DNA from 4 places in the Psychromonas sp. KJ10-5 genome. Region 1 is predicted to be linked to each of the others. Evidence: predicted binding sites of a transcription regulator. Region 1 holds the regulator's gene; each other region holds the start of a gene.
What was found. Region 1 encodes sigma-54, which starts transcription at its own class of promoters, with help from an activator protein. Its sites were predicted from a motif close to GTTGGCACGNNNNTNGNNT; they were not measured.
Positions count from the first base shown of each region.

Region 1 (4,571 bases):
AAACAGCGCGGTAAACGCTATCTGGTATACCACGCAATACATAGGCCAGGCCATCAGTTTCCATCCCCTCTGTTGCTGCTACGAGGTTGTCTGTGCCCATGAGGTTGATAATACCATCTTTAGCATCTTCATTTAGTTCTTCTAGGATTTCACCGTGTTGGTCATGGTCGGTTAGATTCCATAGTACTTTACGGTAACCAGGCGGAGATGATTCTAAAAGAAAGGCAACATCGCAGGCTGGCATTTTATCTAAAATACTGCGTGCTAAAACAAACATACCACTTTCAAGGGCTTTTTTTACTTCTTGAAGTCGTAGCTGGGTATTATCGACTTTAGTGTTTTCCAGCATACCAACTCCTATAATTATTCTTCTTCTAAAAATTTATTTTCGATTAATTCGGTTACCGCTTGCATTGCTTCTTGAGCTTGCGTGCCACTTGCTTCGATTTCAATCTCTTGTCCAAAGCAGGTCTCTAGTACAAGTAATCCTAACACACTACCGGCATCGGCTTTTTTGCCATTGTGTGTAATGGTGATTTGAGCGTCAAATGCATTGACAAGTTCAACTAATTTGATGGTTGCGCGTGTATGTAACCCTAATTTGTTTTTTATTGTAATTGTTTGCTTAATGATATCCAATCGGAACTACTCCTTTAAACATTTGTGTTCTATCTGTACCTGATATTTATGCTTGAAACGCGCCGCTATTTGTTCAGTGACGTATACTGAACGGTGTTTTCCGCCAGTACAGCCAATTGCGACTGTGACATAATTACGGTTGTTCTGCTCTAAGTGTGGCAACCAATTTAAAAACAGGTTTTCTATATTGGTAATCGTCTCTTTGACAATCGGAAAGGTGCTTAAATAATCTTGAATGATCTTATCTTTACCTGAAAAAGCTTTTAACTCTTTTTCCCAATATGGATTAGGTAAAAAGCGCACGTCAAACATGTAGTCAGCGTCTTCTGGGTGAGCATATTTAAAGCCAAAAGATTGGAAAATAATAAGCAAGTTACTTTTTGTTGAGCCCTGTAAATAGATTTTGAGGTGTTCATTTAAGTTATGCACTGATAATGAAGTGGTATCAATAGAAAAAGCAGCCATCGATTTTAATGGCAGTAACATCTCATTTTCTAGTTCTAATGCTTGGGATAAAGAGAATTTCTTTTTTGAAAGAGGGTGCAAGCGTCGAGTTTCGCTATAACGCCTAATTAATTCACTGGTTAATGCATCAATATAGATGATTTCCAATTCCACTTTCTTTTGAAGAGAGGCGATCAGTTGTTGTATTTGCTCAACTTTGGTTGGCATGTTACGGACATCTAAGCTCACAGCAACTTTATTGTCTTTAGGGTCTAAAGTATCAATAAGTTGCTCGAGTAGTTGATAAGGTACACCGTCAATGCAGTTATAACCTAAGTCTTCGAGAACATGAAGTGCAATTGTTTTTCCTGAGCCTGAGCGACCACTAATAACAATTAACTTCATACTTTCTCCTGTCTTTCTATAGTGTTAGTAATTCAAATAATTCTTGGGAATTTCCCGCACTGCGTAACTGACGTAAGAATTGTTTGTCTAATAACTTTTGGCTAATTTCTGATAGCGCCGAAAGGTATTCTTTACAAAGGTCTTCAGGTACAAAGATAGCGAATAATATATCCACTTTATTACCGTCATATGAATCGTAATCGATACCTGTTTCACATTGCAAAAAAACAGCCGTAGCAGGTAGCTCACTAGAAATTTTGACATGTGGAATAGCAATCCCAGACCCAACACCTGTTGACCCAATTTTTTCTCGTGCAATTAAGCTTTCAAACAATTCTTGGGCATCTAAATCGAGCTCCTTTGCTGCGATAAGGCTGATTTTTTCTAGAGCGCCTTTTTTGCTTGTGCAAGTAGTGTTACAGAATACCGATTGTTGATTTAATAGAGTAGATATTTTCATAATAATAGTTAACTGTATTTAATGGACGCGCGAGTTTATCAGGTTAGCATTAAATGACTATAGTTAATCCTTATTTATTTGCATTACTTCTTAGTTCAAAGTAATTGTTTACGTTGATTAGAAGGCGGAATTCCTAAGGATTCACGGTATTTAGCAATAGTACGTCTTGCTACCTTAATACCTTTTTCTTCCAACAACTGGGTGATTTTATTGTCGCTTAATGGTTTAGTTGTGGTTTCAGCTGAAACCAACTTTTTAATTAAAGCGCGAATAGCGGTTGATGAACATTCACCGCCTCCATTAGTAGCAACATGGCTAGAAAAGAAAAATTTCAGTTCATATATACCACGTGGAGTATGCATAAACTTTTGTGTTGTAACACGTGAAATAGTGGATTCATGCATTTCTACTTCAAATGCGACATCGTTTAATACCATTGGCTTCATGGACTCATCGCCATATTCAAAAAAGGCTTGTTGCTGTTGTACAATACAATTAGCCACTTTTAATAAGGTATCGTTACGATTTTCTAAGCTTTTAATAAACCACTTAGCTTCTTGTAAGTGGCCTTTGATAAACTGAGAGTCAGTTTTACTAATGTTACCTGAGCACATACTCGCGTATTGCTGGTTAATTGATAAATTAGGATCACAATCTTGATTTAGGGATACACGCCATTGCCCATTGATCTTTTTAACGTACACATCGGGAACAATATACTGCGTTTCGCTGGTTTCTACTCGGTTACCAGGGCGAGGCTCTAAGCTTTGAATTAAACGCATTATTTCAGCAAGTTGAGCTTCTTTTAGCTTACTTTTTCTGGCTAAAGTTCGGTAATCTCTATTACCTAATAGATCCATGTATTGCTCAAGGATTTGAATTGCTTCATTACGCCAAGGAGTCGTTTCTGGTAGTTGGCGTAATTGTATTTGTAAACATTCTTGGGTGGTACGTGCCGCAACCCCTAGTGGATCAAAGTGTTGAATGCGTTTAAGTACCACCTCTACTTCATCTAGTTCTAATTCTTCTAAATCTGTTTGTAAACTCTCTAAGATACTCTCACAGTCGGTGGTCAAGTAGCCTGATTCATCGATAGAGTCAATAATCGCCATCGCGATTATTTGGTCGGTATCTGTAAAAGGTGTTAATTGCATTTGCCACAACAGATGGTCTTGTAGAGAGGTTGATGACTCGCCTTGATAAAGTGTATTTTCTCCCTCATAGGCAACGGCATTAGAAGTCGTTCCTGTGATTGGGGTGGAGTTATAAGATTCCTCCCACTCTTTTTCTGCAGGGAGATCATCAGAGAACTCTTGTTGAGTAATCGCTTCAGTTGTATCTAATACGCTGCTATCGGCTTCTTTAACCGTATCTTCTGACCCAGTTTGATCATCTTGTTCGAGAAGAGGGTTAGAGTCCAAAGCATTCTGAATCTCTTGTTGTAGATCTAATGTTGAAAGCTGCAATAGTTTTATTGCTTGTTGTAATTGAGGGGTCATCGCTAATTGCTGACCCATTTTCAATTGTAAACCCTGTTTCATCAAAACATATCTTCCTGAACGTGTGGCAATAACTTAAAGTTTAAACTCTTCACCTAGATAAACGCGTTTTACATGATCGTTTGCAAGAATTTCATCTTGTGTACCTACAGCAATAATTTCCCCATGGCTTACTATATAGGAATGCTCACAAACATCTAACGTTTCTCTTACATTATGGTCAGTGATTAATACACCTAAACCACGATCTCGTAATTGCTGAATAATATTTTTTATATCAATTACTGAAATCGGGTCAACCCCTGCAAAAGGTTCATCCAGTAGAATAAATTTGGGCTCGGTTGCTAGTGCGCGTGCTATTTCTACACGGCGTCGCTCTCCACCCGATAAACTCATTCCTTTGTTATCACGAATATGAGTAATATGAAACTCTTCCAATAGTGTATTGAGCTTCTCATCGCGTTGCTTTTGCGTTAATTCTTTACGGGTTTGTAGAATACCCATAATGTTTTCTGTCACGGTTAAACGTCGAAAAATAGATGCTTCTTGTGGCAGGTAGCCAATGCCTTTTTGTGCACGAATATGCATTGGGTTACTAGAAATATCTTCGTCATCAATGACGATGCTACCTTGGTCTTGTTTCACTAAACCAACGACCATATAAAAAGAGGTGGTTTTACCTGCACCATTAGGGCCTAGTAAACCTACTATTTCACCGGTTTTTACTGTTAAACCAACACCATTTACTACAGTTCGGCCTTTATAACTTTTAACTAACCCCGTTGCGCGTAACTCTGCCATAGTTATTTGTTGCCTGTGTTTGAAGTTGAGTTAGTGTCTTTAGATTTTTCAAATTGAGCAGGTAAAAAGATGGTTTTTACACGCTCTTTTTTATTTTGGTCTGTACTAACATTAAGCTCTTGTGTTGCTAAGAAATACTCAATCTCAGCACCATTAACTTGGCTATCCAATTGCTTCACTTGTGCATTTTTAGTTAAGGTTATTTTACCTTTAGCCACATCATAGGTAATTTTTTTAGCTTCAGCATCCAATGGTTTTCCATCATCTTGAATTTGATGGAAAACAGAGGTATTACCTTCAGCAATCATTAATTCATGATTAGG
Region 1 covers NZ_CM147864.1:3,813,628-3,818,198, forward strand. The annotation lists gene mgtE (magnesium transporter) at 1-349, opposite strand, end outside; gene AC0L3W_RS16775 (HPr family phosphocarrier protein) at 364-639, opposite strand; gene rapZ (RNase adapter RapZ) at 646-1,488, opposite strand; gene AC0L3W_RS16785 (PTS sugar transporter subunit IIA) at 1,505-1,948, opposite strand; gene AC0L3W_RS16790 (RNA polymerase factor sigma-54) at 2,044-3,489, opposite strand; gene lptB (LPS export ABC transporter ATP-binding protein) at 3,523-4,248, opposite strand; gene lptA (lipopolysaccharide transport periplasmic protein LptA) at 4,251-4,571, opposite strand, start outside.

Region 2 (4,571 bases), 1.4 Mb from region 1:
CAATAGCCATTCGATTGTAATCTATGCCTTCAATATAGTGCCCAACAATAATAACGTCATTAGCATCGAACAGTGCATAACCTTCATTCAAATCAACTGGAGGGGGACGCCTTCTTTCTGAAGGAGACACAAACTTATCTGCTCTTGGTAATCTGGTATTGTTTTTTGGTTCATAAAGAGGAGGTTGAATTTGTGGCTCTAGCCCTTGAGAATATAAAAATAATAGATGTCCAAAATATCTATTTCTGCCCTGTATGCCATTCCAATTATTATTTTTTTGATATTCATTTTGAAGCTCAGTAATCAAGGGCTTTAATGACTCAACCTCCTTGCTATTAACATACTCAACAATCCCCTTACCAATACTCCATTGTATTAATAAAACTAACGCAGTTACCAGCACAAGACTAAAGCCGAAAAAAACGAGGAATAATTTATTATGTATTTTCATGGAGGTATCTCATGCTTGTGTAACAGGTATTAAATTCATTGCGTTAATAACAAATAGGACCAATATTTTAATAACATACAGAATGATAGAGCAGAGGGCGAGAGAAACTAGAGTCGATGTTACCTATTGTACAAAAAACTAAACCCGTTAGCTTATTGATACACTAACGGGTTTATAGAATGATTTATACTACCTGTATCAAAATAATATAGATCAAATTACCCACTTTAAATCCCATTTATATAAGCTAATATAAATATTTACGACTAGCTTACTTTACATGACGAGGATCTTATGTCCCTTGGCCACATAAATGGGTTATTATTATTATTGCTTTCCGTTAAGGTCGAAATGGAAAGTACCTTTATTCCTAAGCTTAGAAAAATCTATGTTTAGAAAAACTGTTGCTGAGATAACGAATCGATATGCACTAACGTCATAAATAGAATGCTCGCTATATCATTTATTTTAAGCTTACTGACGAGGTGGTTTAAAACTAGTAAACTCATTTTCACTCACTACGCCGTTACCATCTGAATCCATGTCATCAAATACAGTTTGGTGATCACCATGGGGAATTTCTTGAGCAGAAAACTCTTCAAAAGTAAGCTCACCATCACCATTAGTATCAACAGAAGAAAATTGTGGCGGACCACCTTGAGGACCGCCTTCAGGTCGACCTTGATCAGAATCGGCAGCGTAACTTTGACTCATAACACCCACAGACATTACTAAAGCCAGTAATATGTTTGAACTATTTTTCATTTCAAAAAATCCTATAAGGTTTAAATTTCGTCAGAACAATAACAACAGAATGTGCAAATACTGTGCAAAAAATAAAATAATTTAAAAAAACAGTAAATTCTCTTAACTATCTATTTTATTTAAGAGAATAAAGCCTGATACTGAGTAAATAATCTCAACCGATATAGCAGGTATAAATGAAAACATTAGCTGATTACCATTCATTAACAAAACAAGCCGTTGCGCTAATTGAAGATGAAAAAGATCTGATCGCCAATCTATCTAATTTAAGTGCGCTACTGAACAGCAGCTTAGACAATATTAACTGGGTAGGGTTTTACCTCTACAAAGAGCAACAACTCGTACTAGGCCCTTTTCAGGGGAATGTTGCTTGTGTACGTATTGAATTAGATAAAGGAGTTTGTGGTAAAGCATTCAGCACTAATACCACACAGCGCATAGCAGATGTGCATGAATTTCCAGGGCATATTGCCTGTGACGCAGCAAGCCAATCTGAAATCGTAGTGCCGATTAACAACCAAGGTAAAACAATCGCTGTATTAGACATTGATAGCCCTGTAACAGACCGTTTTAACGAAGTCGATGAAGCAGGGTTAATTCATTTTGTAGAGCAAATACAAGATAAACTTATATTTTAAGAAAATTAACAGACACGAGCATGAAGGCATCACTTTATGCTCTTTTTAATGGAAGGTATTTATCCCTCTTTATACTCTAATAGCGTATTTAATTGTGCTACCCACTGCTCAACTGTAATAGTAAATGAACCTGTTACATCTAACTCACGGTCTTCCAATACATCAACATCAGGATTGTTTACTTGCCTTAATGCAATGACTTTATCTCTGTGTCTTAATAACGCCACAATATAAGGCCTGAATAATACAAACATAGCCGTTAACCATTGGTTCACCACCAAGTTAGGGTAAGCATGATCAATATAAAACCGATCTAATAGCGCAATCGTATCTTCAGCTGAATACCATGTTTGTGCACAGACCCAACGGTTGATAGCAAATAAACCTATTGGTAAACCTTCATCATCCATTGAAATACAAACAAAATGAGCAAGCGCATTCTCACCCGATGGCCAAGGCTCAGATTGCATCAACCCACTCATTGGTTTTATCGACTCAGGAATACCAGGAGAGCGTATAAAGGTATGAAAATGACCGTGTTCCCCTTCTACGCCTCTATGATTATGATAATAATACTGACAATGAGATTCATCATCATAAACATCTTGTTCAGGGTAGTGATTTAACTGATAAAAAGTGCCCTGCCCTTTAAGTAATTCACTTACTACATTAATGCCTGCTTTATCTAATAAACGCTGGCACTCTTTTATGGTTTGAGCAGCATTGAGCATCTCATCTACATTATCAATATGCTCAAGTAAAGGCATCTCAAGTGGGATATCTGCTTCACAGGTAAAACAACTTAGCGTATTTGACATATAGGCCTCACCTTATAAATAAAAATATAATGGTGTAAAAGTAATACACCATTATTTAATACCGCTTATCAATCGTTACAACGCATAACGCTTATTTTGCTGCACATGGATTTTTCGCTGCGCAAGGGTTAGTTGCGGCACACGGGTTTTTCGCTGTGCAAGGATTAGCTGCGGCACACGGGTTTTTCGCTGCGCAAGGATTAGCTGCGGCACATGGGTTAACGACTTTTGTGGATTTAGCTTTACATGGAGAGCAAAACACATCACAAGAAGCACCGCATGAAGCTACAGCAGGGTTAATAGATAAAACAGCGCCTACAATACCAGCAGCGATAACAGCAGGTTTATTTTTTAGTATCTTTTTCATTTTTAATATCCTTAGAGTTAATTTAAAAATTATTCACAATAACTGCCGCACCTTGCTGGTATGCGTTATTGTCCTCTAAAAGACCTATGGCTATATTTAAAAATTTCAGAAAAAGTCATCACAAATTCAAACTTATCAAGTTGTTATCAAATACTTTAGATCTCACATACAAAAAACAAATGTAGTTGATTTATAAACAATATTACTAATATTTTTCATTTGAGCTTTTCAACTTCATTAAATCAATACAATAGCGCTAGACTAACTTCATAAATATCAATAAATGATCATAGTAAAAAGTTAAAGTAACTGATGAGCCATAAATATAGTGACTTAGGTCACAACTAATTTTCATTGCAAATAAATAGACATTATTTTTAACTTTATTGCGAATAATGGCCATCTGATATAAATCAGTTATGGTGGGGAGAAAACTGGGGAGCTTGTATTGATAAATAAGTATTAATAGACAGCCCAATCGCTAATAGCCAAAAGGAAACTCAGACAACGCTAAAATAATACCAACTCCGTGAATTAGATGAGTAGATAATTAACAGAACTGGTATAACAATCGATACGTAACTAATACAATTATCATAGGCACAAAAAAGCCCCGTATCAACGAGGCTTAAATACTCAATAAAAGCGATTAACGCTTATATTATTTAGCTTGTGGACGCATATGTGGGAATAGCAATACATCACGGATGGTATGGCTATCTGTAAACAGCATCACTAAACGGTCGATACCAATACCTTCACCCGCTGTTGGTGGTAAACCATGCTCTAGAGCAGTAATGTAATCTGCATCGTAGAACATCGCTTCATCATCACCTGATTCTTTTTGTGCAACTTGATCCATGAAACGCTGTGCTTGATCTTGTGCATCATTTAGCTCAGAGAAACCATTTGCTAGTTCACGACCGCCTACGAAAAATTCAAAGCGGTCTGTTACATCTGGGTTATCATCGTTACGACGTGCTAACGGTGAAACCTCTGCAGGGTAAGCAGTAATGAAAGTAGGCTGCATTAATTTGTGCTCAGCCGTCTCTTCAAAGATCTCTGTTAAGACTTTACCTTCGCCCCAGCTATCTTTGATATGAATATCTAAGCGTTTCGCTAATGCTTTTAAACCTTCCATGCTATCTAACTCAGCAGCTTCAATCCCTTCGTTATATTCTAAGATTGACTCTTTCATGGTTAAACGTACAAATGGCTTGCCAAAATCAAACTCTTCTTCACCGTATTTAACGATACTTGAACCTAATACGTTTTCAGTAATAGTACGTAACATATCTTCAGTTAAGTTCATTAGGTCAATGTAATCAGCGTATGCTTGGTAGAACTCGATCATTGTGAATTCTGGATTATGACGTGTTGAAACACCTTCATTACGGAAGCTACGATTAATTTCAAATACACGCTCAAAACCACCAACCACTAAACGCTTAAGATTTAATTCTGGTGCAATACGTAAGTACATAGGTAAGTCTAACGCATTGTGGAATGTTTCAAATGGACGTGCCGTTGCT
Region 2 covers NZ_CM147864.1:2,406,807-2,411,377, forward strand. The annotation lists gene AC0L3W_RS10645 (ATP-binding protein) at 1-451, opposite strand, end outside; gene AC0L3W_RS10650 (EF-hand domain-containing protein) at 926-1,216, opposite strand; gene AC0L3W_RS10655 (GAF domain-containing protein) at 1,393-1,854, shown strand; gene AC0L3W_RS10660 (DUF6969 family protein) at 1,914-2,672, opposite strand; gene AC0L3W_RS10665 (hypothetical protein) at 2,764-3,039, opposite strand; gene lysS (lysine--tRNA ligase) at 3,701-4,571, opposite strand, start outside.
Region 2: a site for sigma-54 is predicted at 1,268-1,286, ahead of AC0L3W_RS10650 (EF-hand domain-containing protein). Genes of this name have one in related genera too.

Region 3 (4,571 bases), 550 kb from region 1:
AGCCACCGTCAGGCTATGTTTCGTAATATGGCAATCTCTATTGCTACGCACGAAGTTATTAAAACTACAGTGCCAAAAGCAAAAGAATTGCGTCGTGTAATTGAGCCATTAATTACATTAGCTAAAACGGATAGCGTTGCTAACCGTCGTCTAGCATTTGCTCGTCTTCGTGATGATGCAGTAGTGGCAAAATTATTTAATGAACTAGGTCCTCGCTACGCGACTCGTCCTGGTGGTTACACTAGTATCATTAAATGTGGTTTCCGTACTGGCGATAAAGCTCCAATGGCTTACATCCAGTTTGTAGACCGTCCAGTTGTAGCGGACGAAGAAGCGTAAGCTTCTTTATAGTTGCAATAAAAAAGCCGAACTTATGTTCGGCTTTTTTGTGTCTGAAATTCAAACTACCTTATATTAGTAAGATAGTTTGTTGTACTTAAAGGTACTCGTCTAATCGCGCCTGCACGGCTTTATTAATTACTTCCGCTAACTTATCAAAGCAAGCTTGTCGTGCACTGTTATTGCGACTTAACAGTACGATTTTACGTGATGGTACTGGTGGTTCAAACGGGATATATTTTACACCAGCCTGATAACGATTTAACGGTATTGCCAGTTGAGGCAGCAAAGTAACACCGTTGTCTGCACTGATCATATGACGTAATGTTTCTAAACTCGTTGCTTTAAAGCTATTATCTTCAATCGCACCTGCAGCAAAACAGAATCCTAACGCTTGATCGCGTAAACAATGCCCATCGGCTAACATTAATACATGTTCACCGCTTAGCTCTTGTAAATTAATATGGCGTTGATTAGACCATGCATGTTTATCAGATAATGCGAGTTCTAGTGGCTCATCGTAAAGTACTAGTTGTTTAAATTGTTCCATATCTGGCATTAACGCTAACATTAAACAATCTAATTCACCTTCTTCTAACTGTTTGATCAGAGTCTGGGTTTGATTCTCATGTAGATATAACTCTAAATCAGGGAATGCTTCTTTCATTACTGGAACAATTAATGGGAGTAAGTAAGGAGCAACAGTTGGGATCAGACCAATATGTAATGTGCCTCGCATCGGCTCATTATGGCTCTTTGCAATCTCTTTTAATGACTTGGCTTCCAATAGAATTGTTTTCGCTTTCGCTACGATATCTAGGCCAGCAGGTGTGAAGATAACCTTTCTTGAAGATCGTTCCATTAATTGAACATTAAGCTCTTCTTCTAATTTTTTAATTTGACCACTTAATGTTGGTTGACTGACAAAACATCTATCAGCGGCTTTTCTAAAATGTTTTAATTCTTCTAAAGCAATCAGGTACTCGAGATCTCTGAAATTCATAACATTAACCTTACACAATATATAATACTTTTATCGTACCATATCCAACTACTCGTGTTACTGGATTATTTACCGGTCCAAGTAAATACAAATACATCTTGTTCTTTATGATTTTTATTCTTGGCATGTTTCCTGCTTTTCTATAGCTGTGCAACAATTTATTGGCAGGAGCTATTATGAAACACTTTTTACAACGCATGACAGAGCAACAAGGGATCACCACGACTATGATGTGGATGTGTGTGAGTTGTGCTGTTTTATTGGTTATCCCTAGTTCATTATTTTCTCTCAATAACTCAGATCTATTACCCGCTTCATATGCACCTTACATATGGGTGTTAACCCTATTAACTGGCTGTTATCTATTGACTCGATTGTTATCATTTTCATTCTCTGGGTTAAAAGAGTATTACATGAACCAGCGTTTAATAGTGCGTAGAAACAAGATGATCCGTCAGTTAGACTTTGAAGAAAAAGCCTTATTACGAGAGTTTATTATTCAACGTAAAACCGTATTGGCTTTGCCACTAACGGAACCTGCGGTGAGCAATTTATTAGCTTCTGGTGTACTAGCGCCAGCTTTTGAAACACAAGAAATTAAGGGAAGCAGTCGTATTATCAAACTGTCTATTGCCATTGAAGCAAGAGAGCACTTAACCCACAAGGTGATAGGATTACCTGTTGGAAAATTGACAGAGACTGAAGCGGAAGTATTAAAAGCAGCTCGTCCCCAATATGCTCGTAATAACTATATATCGCTGAAGTAAATCCTCTCTTTATCCTCGCTTTAAAGCAGTGTTTTGAAAACGCTTTTTTGACACTGCTTTAGCCGAGCTCAAACTTTCTATATAATAAACTCTTTTATAACTTCTTTGTGTGAGAGAGTATGACTCCTGAACGTTTTGCCCGTATTACTTCCATGTTAAACTGCCGTCAACCTGACCTAACCGTTTTTATGGAACAGGTGCACATGCAACATAACTTAGCTGCTATCGTTCGTACAGCCGACGCTATGGGTATTAATAATGTGCATGCTACGTGGGATATAGATTCAACACGTATTTCGCGAAATGTTGCGTCAGGTAGTCAGAAATGGGTTAATGTACATTCTCATGATACGGTACAAGATGCGGTCGCTGTCATGCGCGAACAAGGGATGCAAATAATTGCGACTAATTTATCGGATACTGCCATTGATTTCCGAGAAGTTGATTACACGAAACCAACAGCTATTTTAATGGGCCAAGAGAAGTATGGTATTAGTGATGAGGCATTAGCCTTAGCTGACCAAGATGTAATTATTCCAATGGTTGGCATGTGTCAATCATTGAATGTATCGGTCGCATCTGCATTGATTATGTATGAAGCACAACGTCAGCGTGAAATAGCTGGTATGTATGATCAAGTTTGCCGATTACCTAAAGAAGAGCAACACCGTATTTTATTTGAAGGTGGTCATCCAATTTACCGTCAATTGTGTCGTGAAAAAAGCTTACCTTATCCGCCACTTGATGAAGAGGGCCAAATTGCCGCTTCTGAAGACTGGTGGAATGCTATTCGCGGACGTAAATAATTAAAGGGAGCGGTTAATGAGCTTATACCAAGACCGTTTATTGACGGAAGGCATACGTATCATTGAAAAAAGTACTCCATCAGACCAATTTCATGCCGATTACGCTGAGCTAAGCTTTGAACAAGCTTTAACTAAACGTACTAAATTAGCTGAGTTACGTTATCAAATTGCGCCTGTTTTAAAGCACTTTCAACAACTGTTTACTGTATTTTGCGGATTGTTGAGTATTCTGTTTTTTATTTTAGGTGCATCTAGCGTGTCACAGCTTTTAGTTAATCAAAGTAATTCACAGATTAACTTTTTTTGGGCTATCGTATTGTTTCTTGCTCCTAATCTATTATCACTTATCATATGGCTGTTTGTATTTTTCAAACCTGGTGCATTGAGTTCATCTTGGTTAGCAAACGTAAGCCTGTCACTTATTTCATTATTAGATAAGTTACTGCATAAAGCTCATGATCAACACCCTTATTATACGTCGCTGTTTCGTTATTATTTTGAGCATCAATTCGGTGCTTATTTTGGACGTGCTCGTTTATCTTTAGTGAGCCACTTATGGTGGACTTGTTATTTATTGGGCGCCACCTTATCTCTGTTATTGGTATTAGCGACACATCAAGTGGACTTTATTTGGCAAACCACTATTTTAAGTGAAAGTGTGTTTACTCAAATTACGCAACTATTAACGACTCCGCCTCATTTTTTAGGGATCACTGTACCGAATGCCAATGATGTGGCACAGGCAAGTATTGGTGCGATCAACTCTCTAAGTTCTGCTCAACAAAGCAGAGTGAGTTGGGCTAATTTATTAATTTTTAGCTTAACGGTTTACGCATTGTTGCCTCGCGTTATGTTGATGCTGTTTTTTAAACACCGAGTGAAATCTAAAAAGAGGCAGTTTCAGGTTAACTTCTCTTTACCTTATTATGTGCAATTAAAAGGGCAATTACAGCCAGTCAGTAACCGTTCTTTTATTAGCGACCCTGATTCAGAGGGCCGTGATAGTGTTGACTTGGCCGATCGTCATGACTTGGTAAGAAATAGTCGCTTTCCAACTGATGCTTTACCACTCGCCATTGAGTTAAATAGCGCTTTATTAACTAAGGTTCGTGGACAGATTGATCCCATTTATTCTGTTTCATTAATCAACGTCATCGATGGACAGACTCAACAGCAAGCAATCTCTTTGATTAGTGATTCTAACGTCAATGATTTAGCTTTGTATGTAGATATAAAGCGTGTACCTGATCGAGGCTGGTTAAGCTTTGTGAAGAAGTGTAATACAGATCCTTCAATGATGATTTATTTGGTTATTTTAGGAGAGGTTATTCTACTAGAAGATGAGAGAGCTTCGCTCCGGTTTAAGGATTGGATTGAAATGGCTGCACAGGCAGGTATTGATGCAAGTCGTATCACCTACAAGCAAATCAATGAGGTTGAAAGTGAATAAACAATTATTATCAGTTGCAGTAGTAGGTCATGCGAATACGGGTAAAACTTCTTTAATTCGCACCTTGTTACGTGACGCTAGCTTCGGTGAGATTGCTGATAAAGCGGGCACTACACGCCACGTTGAAGGCGCTGAAATCCGTGTTGATAACAATCAAAACTTAGTGATTTATGACACACCTGGATTAGAAGATTCGATTAATTTGT
Region 3 covers NZ_CM147864.1:3,264,643-3,269,213, forward strand. The annotation lists gene rplQ (50S ribosomal protein L17) at 1-339, shown strand, start outside; gene oxyR (DNA-binding transcriptional regulator OxyR) at 437-1,342, opposite strand; gene AC0L3W_RS14380 (superinfection exclusion B family protein) at 1,519-2,109, shown strand; gene trmH (tRNA (guanosine(18)-2'-O)-methyltransferase TrmH) at 2,229-2,915, shown strand; gene AC0L3W_RS14390 (DUF2868 domain-containing protein) at 2,932-4,365, shown strand; gene AC0L3W_RS14395 (GTPase/DUF3482 domain-containing protein) at 4,358-4,571, shown strand, end outside.
Region 3: a site for sigma-54 is predicted at 1,462-1,480, ahead of AC0L3W_RS14380 (superinfection exclusion B family protein). Genes of this name have one in related genera too.

Region 4 (4,571 bases), 2.0 Mb from region 1:
CGCACCTTGTGGAGCAGCTTCTTCGGTGATCGGCAATATAGCTTCACCTGTCGCTCTATTAAGCACATAAATATCGCCTTGCTTGGTTGGAATTACCAAAGCGGGTTGTTTTCCTGTTTCAGTGTCTAGATCTAATAAAGAAGGTTGAGCAGGCGTATCCATATCCCATAAATCATGATGAACAAACTGTTGAACCCAAGCGACTTGACCTGTTTTAAGACTCAATGCCACAACAGATGTTGCATATTTTTCTTCAGCAGGTGTGCGGTATATACCTAGTTGATCGGGAGTTCGGTTACCCATTGGGAAATAAGCTAATCCTAACTCCTCATCTGCACTCGCAACAGACCAGCTATTTGGTGAGCTAGTTGCATATAGTTCATCTTCTCCAATTGGTGCTGTTTTATTTGGCTTTCCTGAATCCCAGTTCCACATTAACTCACCCGTCTTCACGTCATAAGCTCGGATCACACCAGAAGGCGAATTAATATCGTAATTATCATTTACTGAACCAGCCACGATGACTACACCACCTGCTACTAATGGAGGCGACGTTGAATAATAATAACCAGATTGTTTAAATGGCATATTGTGCATTAAATCTAACTCTCCGTTCTCGGCAAAGTTAGCACAGCGCGCTCCTGTAACAGGGTCAACGGCGATAAGACGTGCATCTGATGTGGGTAAAAATAATTGTGCATCGCATTGTAATGCGCTTAGATTTTCTGAAGGTGTTGAAATGGTTTGAACATCAGGAAGTGGTTTACTATCACTTGGTGGTAAATAAGAAACTCCACGACAAGTTTGATGCTGGCGCTGACTTTCAGCGGGTACTTTGGCGTCGTAAACCCATTGCTCTTCACCTGTATCTGCATTTAAAGCAATAAGCCAATTATGAGGCGTACAAAGGTAAAGTGCATTACCTATTTTAAGTGGGGTTGCTTCATAAGTGGTTTCGCCTACATCTTTAGGGCCTTTTTTATCACCTGTTTGATATTGCCAAGCCAATTGTAATTGATCGACATTCTCAGGTGTAATGTTAGCCAAAGGAGAAAATCGTTGCCCCAAATTGCTTCTACCATAAGCATTCCAATCACTTTCATCTACATCACTTGAAAAGGGCATACTAACAGCTCGCGGTAATTGACCCTCTACCGTTGTCGGGGATGTAACCATTAAAGGGGAAAGCGTAGTGGCACTGGTCGCTAACCAGACGGGCAATAAAAATATCCAACCGCGACGATGTTTAACAAAAGCAATTAAGAGGAGAGGGATTGCTAACACTAGGAAAAGTCCCATTCTAGTTGCTAAAGGCCACCAACTGAGACCTGATTCAAGAATTGACCAAACCATTGTCGCCATTAAAAAAATAGCGTAAATAAAGTTAGCGTATGCATTTTTGTTACGCACTAATAATGACACCGCAATGAATGCTATTCCGGCTAAGCAATAATATAAGCTACCACCCAACGCAATTAGCCAACCACCGCCGAGCAATAAGGCTAAACCTATAATAAAAAATAACCCTGATAAAATGATCATAAACACTATCCTTATTTTTTGTGACCTTTGGATACTGATAAAACATGTTGATAAATAGAGTTTTAGTTAGTTGTGATAAATAAAACCTATTAAGAACTGAATTGATTGTGTCTTTTTATAAACTGTATTTTTGTGTGAAACTTAAAATTATTTTGGTATTGAAAATATACTAATGAGTCAATTAACAATCGTGACGAGATTTTGAGCTCGATTAATACCAGCTTAGATTCAATTTTTGGGGGATTTTTTAGCGCTTTTTATAGACACCAAACTCCCTTTTAATGAAAATAAAACTTCATTTTATTGTTTGAAAAAAAGGCCAATTGAATTGGCCTTGAATAAATTATTTAATAAACATTACATAAGAGGTTAAGACCTATGAGAATGTCTTATTAAACTCTTTTTCTGCTTCATCTTTTTCCATACCGTATTTTTCTTGCATTTTGCCTTGGAATACTTCTAGGTTACCGTCAATTTCTTGTAAGTCATCATCTGTTAACTTACCCCATTTCTCTTTGATAGTACCTGAAACTTGTTTCCACTGACCTTTCATAATGTCGTTATTCATAATATAACTCCTTAAGTTAGCTTGAATAAATGCAATATAGTGATTGCGTCGATGTTCTTAATAAGAAGCGTTACAAGTTGCATGCCAACATTTAAGGTGTTGATTATTAATGTTATTTTTTAGTTGGTGAAATTAAAGGTCTGCTCACCCTGTAACTATTACAGGGCCAATTGAAAGGTTTTCATGAAGTTCATTATGGAAAGAGGGGCGTTAGAAGTGCCATCATTCCTTAGCTTGCTGAAATCTAAAAATCTCATTTTCAACGTCTCCTTGCTAATGCATAGTGATGTAATGCCCATATACATTGATCTATATGCTATGTTGAACACATGATGTAACTATTACAATAAGTGGAATCGTTAAGGGGAGAGTATGACAATTATCTGGATCTTGATTGCGTTATTTGGTGCTGTTGCCTTGATGGTGATACTCGGTGAGCGTTATGCCAAGCCTATTGATGCGAAACAACAAGCTAAGTACAGTAAAATCTTACCTATTTTAGTATTTGCCATGCTATTCATAGCATTAATCAAACAAGTGTTTGAATCTGGTTACCTTTAATACTTTGTTCTGAACGGTAACCCAGTCTTCATTTATTTAGATATCTGAGATCTCGTCTCCGCTGTTTTATATTTATTGTCAGTGTGCCGTCCGGTCGGCAAGTTATTTTTTCCCCACCCTAAAGAAACCTATACCTTCAAAAAAAGAAAGAAAAAGGCTCCTGTATCGTTTTCTGATCTATACCTTTGAGGTAAAGCAATAAGGGCTACCTCAAGCACCGCTCATATCCGACGCCCATCTGGAGAGCGCTAGCAACGGTTCCTTACCTTGCTAAGTTCAGTGATTGATTCAGAAAAACTTAATGGGAGGAATGGACCTAGCCATATTGAGGAAGATTTTATTGAAATTTTTTGCTGGTGCTTATTCTAAACATGGGGTATTCAAAAATTTTCTTGAGCAATTAGAGTATGTAATTTCTTCATAGTGAATTATAAAAAATTCACATTAAAACAACGAATTGTACATTTTTAGAACGAAAAGCACCCTTTTTTTTAGGGGTAAATGTTGGCACATATTTTGTAAATACTTAATCAGCTTAAACAGCTTTAATAGCTTGAAGAGCAACTCTACTAACAAAGTAATTCAGTATGAGTATTAAATAATAAAACACTTATGGAGCATACAATGAAAAAGTCAATTTTAGCATACGCATTAATTTCAACTGGTTTTTTAAGCTCTGCAACATTGGCGCATGCAGAAGCATATAACCCAGATTCCGATGCGGCAGGTGTTTATGTCGGTGGTAACTATGGTTATTTACGAGTAGATAATGATGACGAATTTGATGATGATAAAGATGCTTATCAGCTATTCGTAGGTTACTCTTTGAATGAATATATTGCTGTTGAGGGGAGTTACGTCGATTTTGGTGATTATGGAAACACTGTTGCAAGTGCAGAAACCGATGGATACACCCTTGGGTTAAAATTAGGTTTACCAGTGACAAACAATATCGAAATTTATGCTAAAGGTGGCCAGCTCTGGTATGAAACGGATTACTCTGTGCTAGGAGTTGATGGAAACGAAGATGACACTGGGTTATTTGCAGGGGTAGGGGTAAGTTATCACTTAGATAAAAACTGGGCAGTTAAAGTCGATTATACCGTTTATGATAATGATTTGGATGCAGAAAGCGCGGACAGCGATTCTGACTTTTCAACTGATATGAAATACGCATCAGTTGGTCTTGAATACAAATTTTAAATACCAATGATTAAGTTAATAAAATACGAAAAGGCAAATCATGTTGATTTGCCTTTTTTAATATATGTCGTCTATTAATACCAATCACACTAGTTTATGTAGATTTCCGATTTTGTAAAACGATGCTGTCGAATAATTCGATCCTTGCTTGAGCTTGCTAAAGGCTATGTCAGGTTGAGCAAAAATCTTTATTTAATAAACTTATATTTAATAAGCAATGTTTACAGCAGCACTGACAGATTTTGCATTTTCAATGGCTTGTTCAATATTGTCACCACGAGCAATCGCGACACCTAAACGGCGACCACCATTAATATTGGGTTTTGCAAACAAACGTATCTGCGAACCTGCTACTTTGCCTAGCGCAGTGGCAACACCTTCAAATTGGATATCTTGTGATGTGCCATTACCTAAAATAACACTCGAAGCTGAAGGGCCGTATTGCGTAATATTACCAATAGGGAAACCTAAAATAGCGCGCACATGCAAAGCGAACTCAGATAAATCCTGTGAAATCAAAGTCACCAAGCCTGTATCGTGTGGGCGAGGCGAGACTTCGCTAAAGTAAACTTCATCACCTTTTACAAAAAATTCCATCCCAAATAAACCAAATCCACCTAATTCAGTAACCACCTTTGTCGCAATAGCTTGGGCTTTTTGTAATGCTGTTTCAGACATTGCTTGTGGCTGCCATGAT
Region 4 covers NZ_CM147864.1:1,860,664-1,865,234, reverse strand. The annotation lists gene AC0L3W_RS08295 (glucose/quinate/shikimate family membrane-bound PQQ-dependent dehydrogenase) at 1-1,542, opposite strand, end outside; gene AC0L3W_RS08290 (CsbD family protein) at 1,919-2,110, opposite strand; gene AC0L3W_RS08285 (hypothetical protein) at 2,483-2,671, shown strand; gene AC0L3W_RS08280 (outer membrane beta-barrel protein) at 3,296-3,874, shown strand; gene purT (formate-dependent phosphoribosylglycinamide formyltransferase) at 4,082-4,571, opposite strand, start outside.
Region 4: a site for sigma-54 is predicted at 2,181-2,199, ahead of AC0L3W_RS08290 (CsbD family protein). Genes of this name have one in related genera too.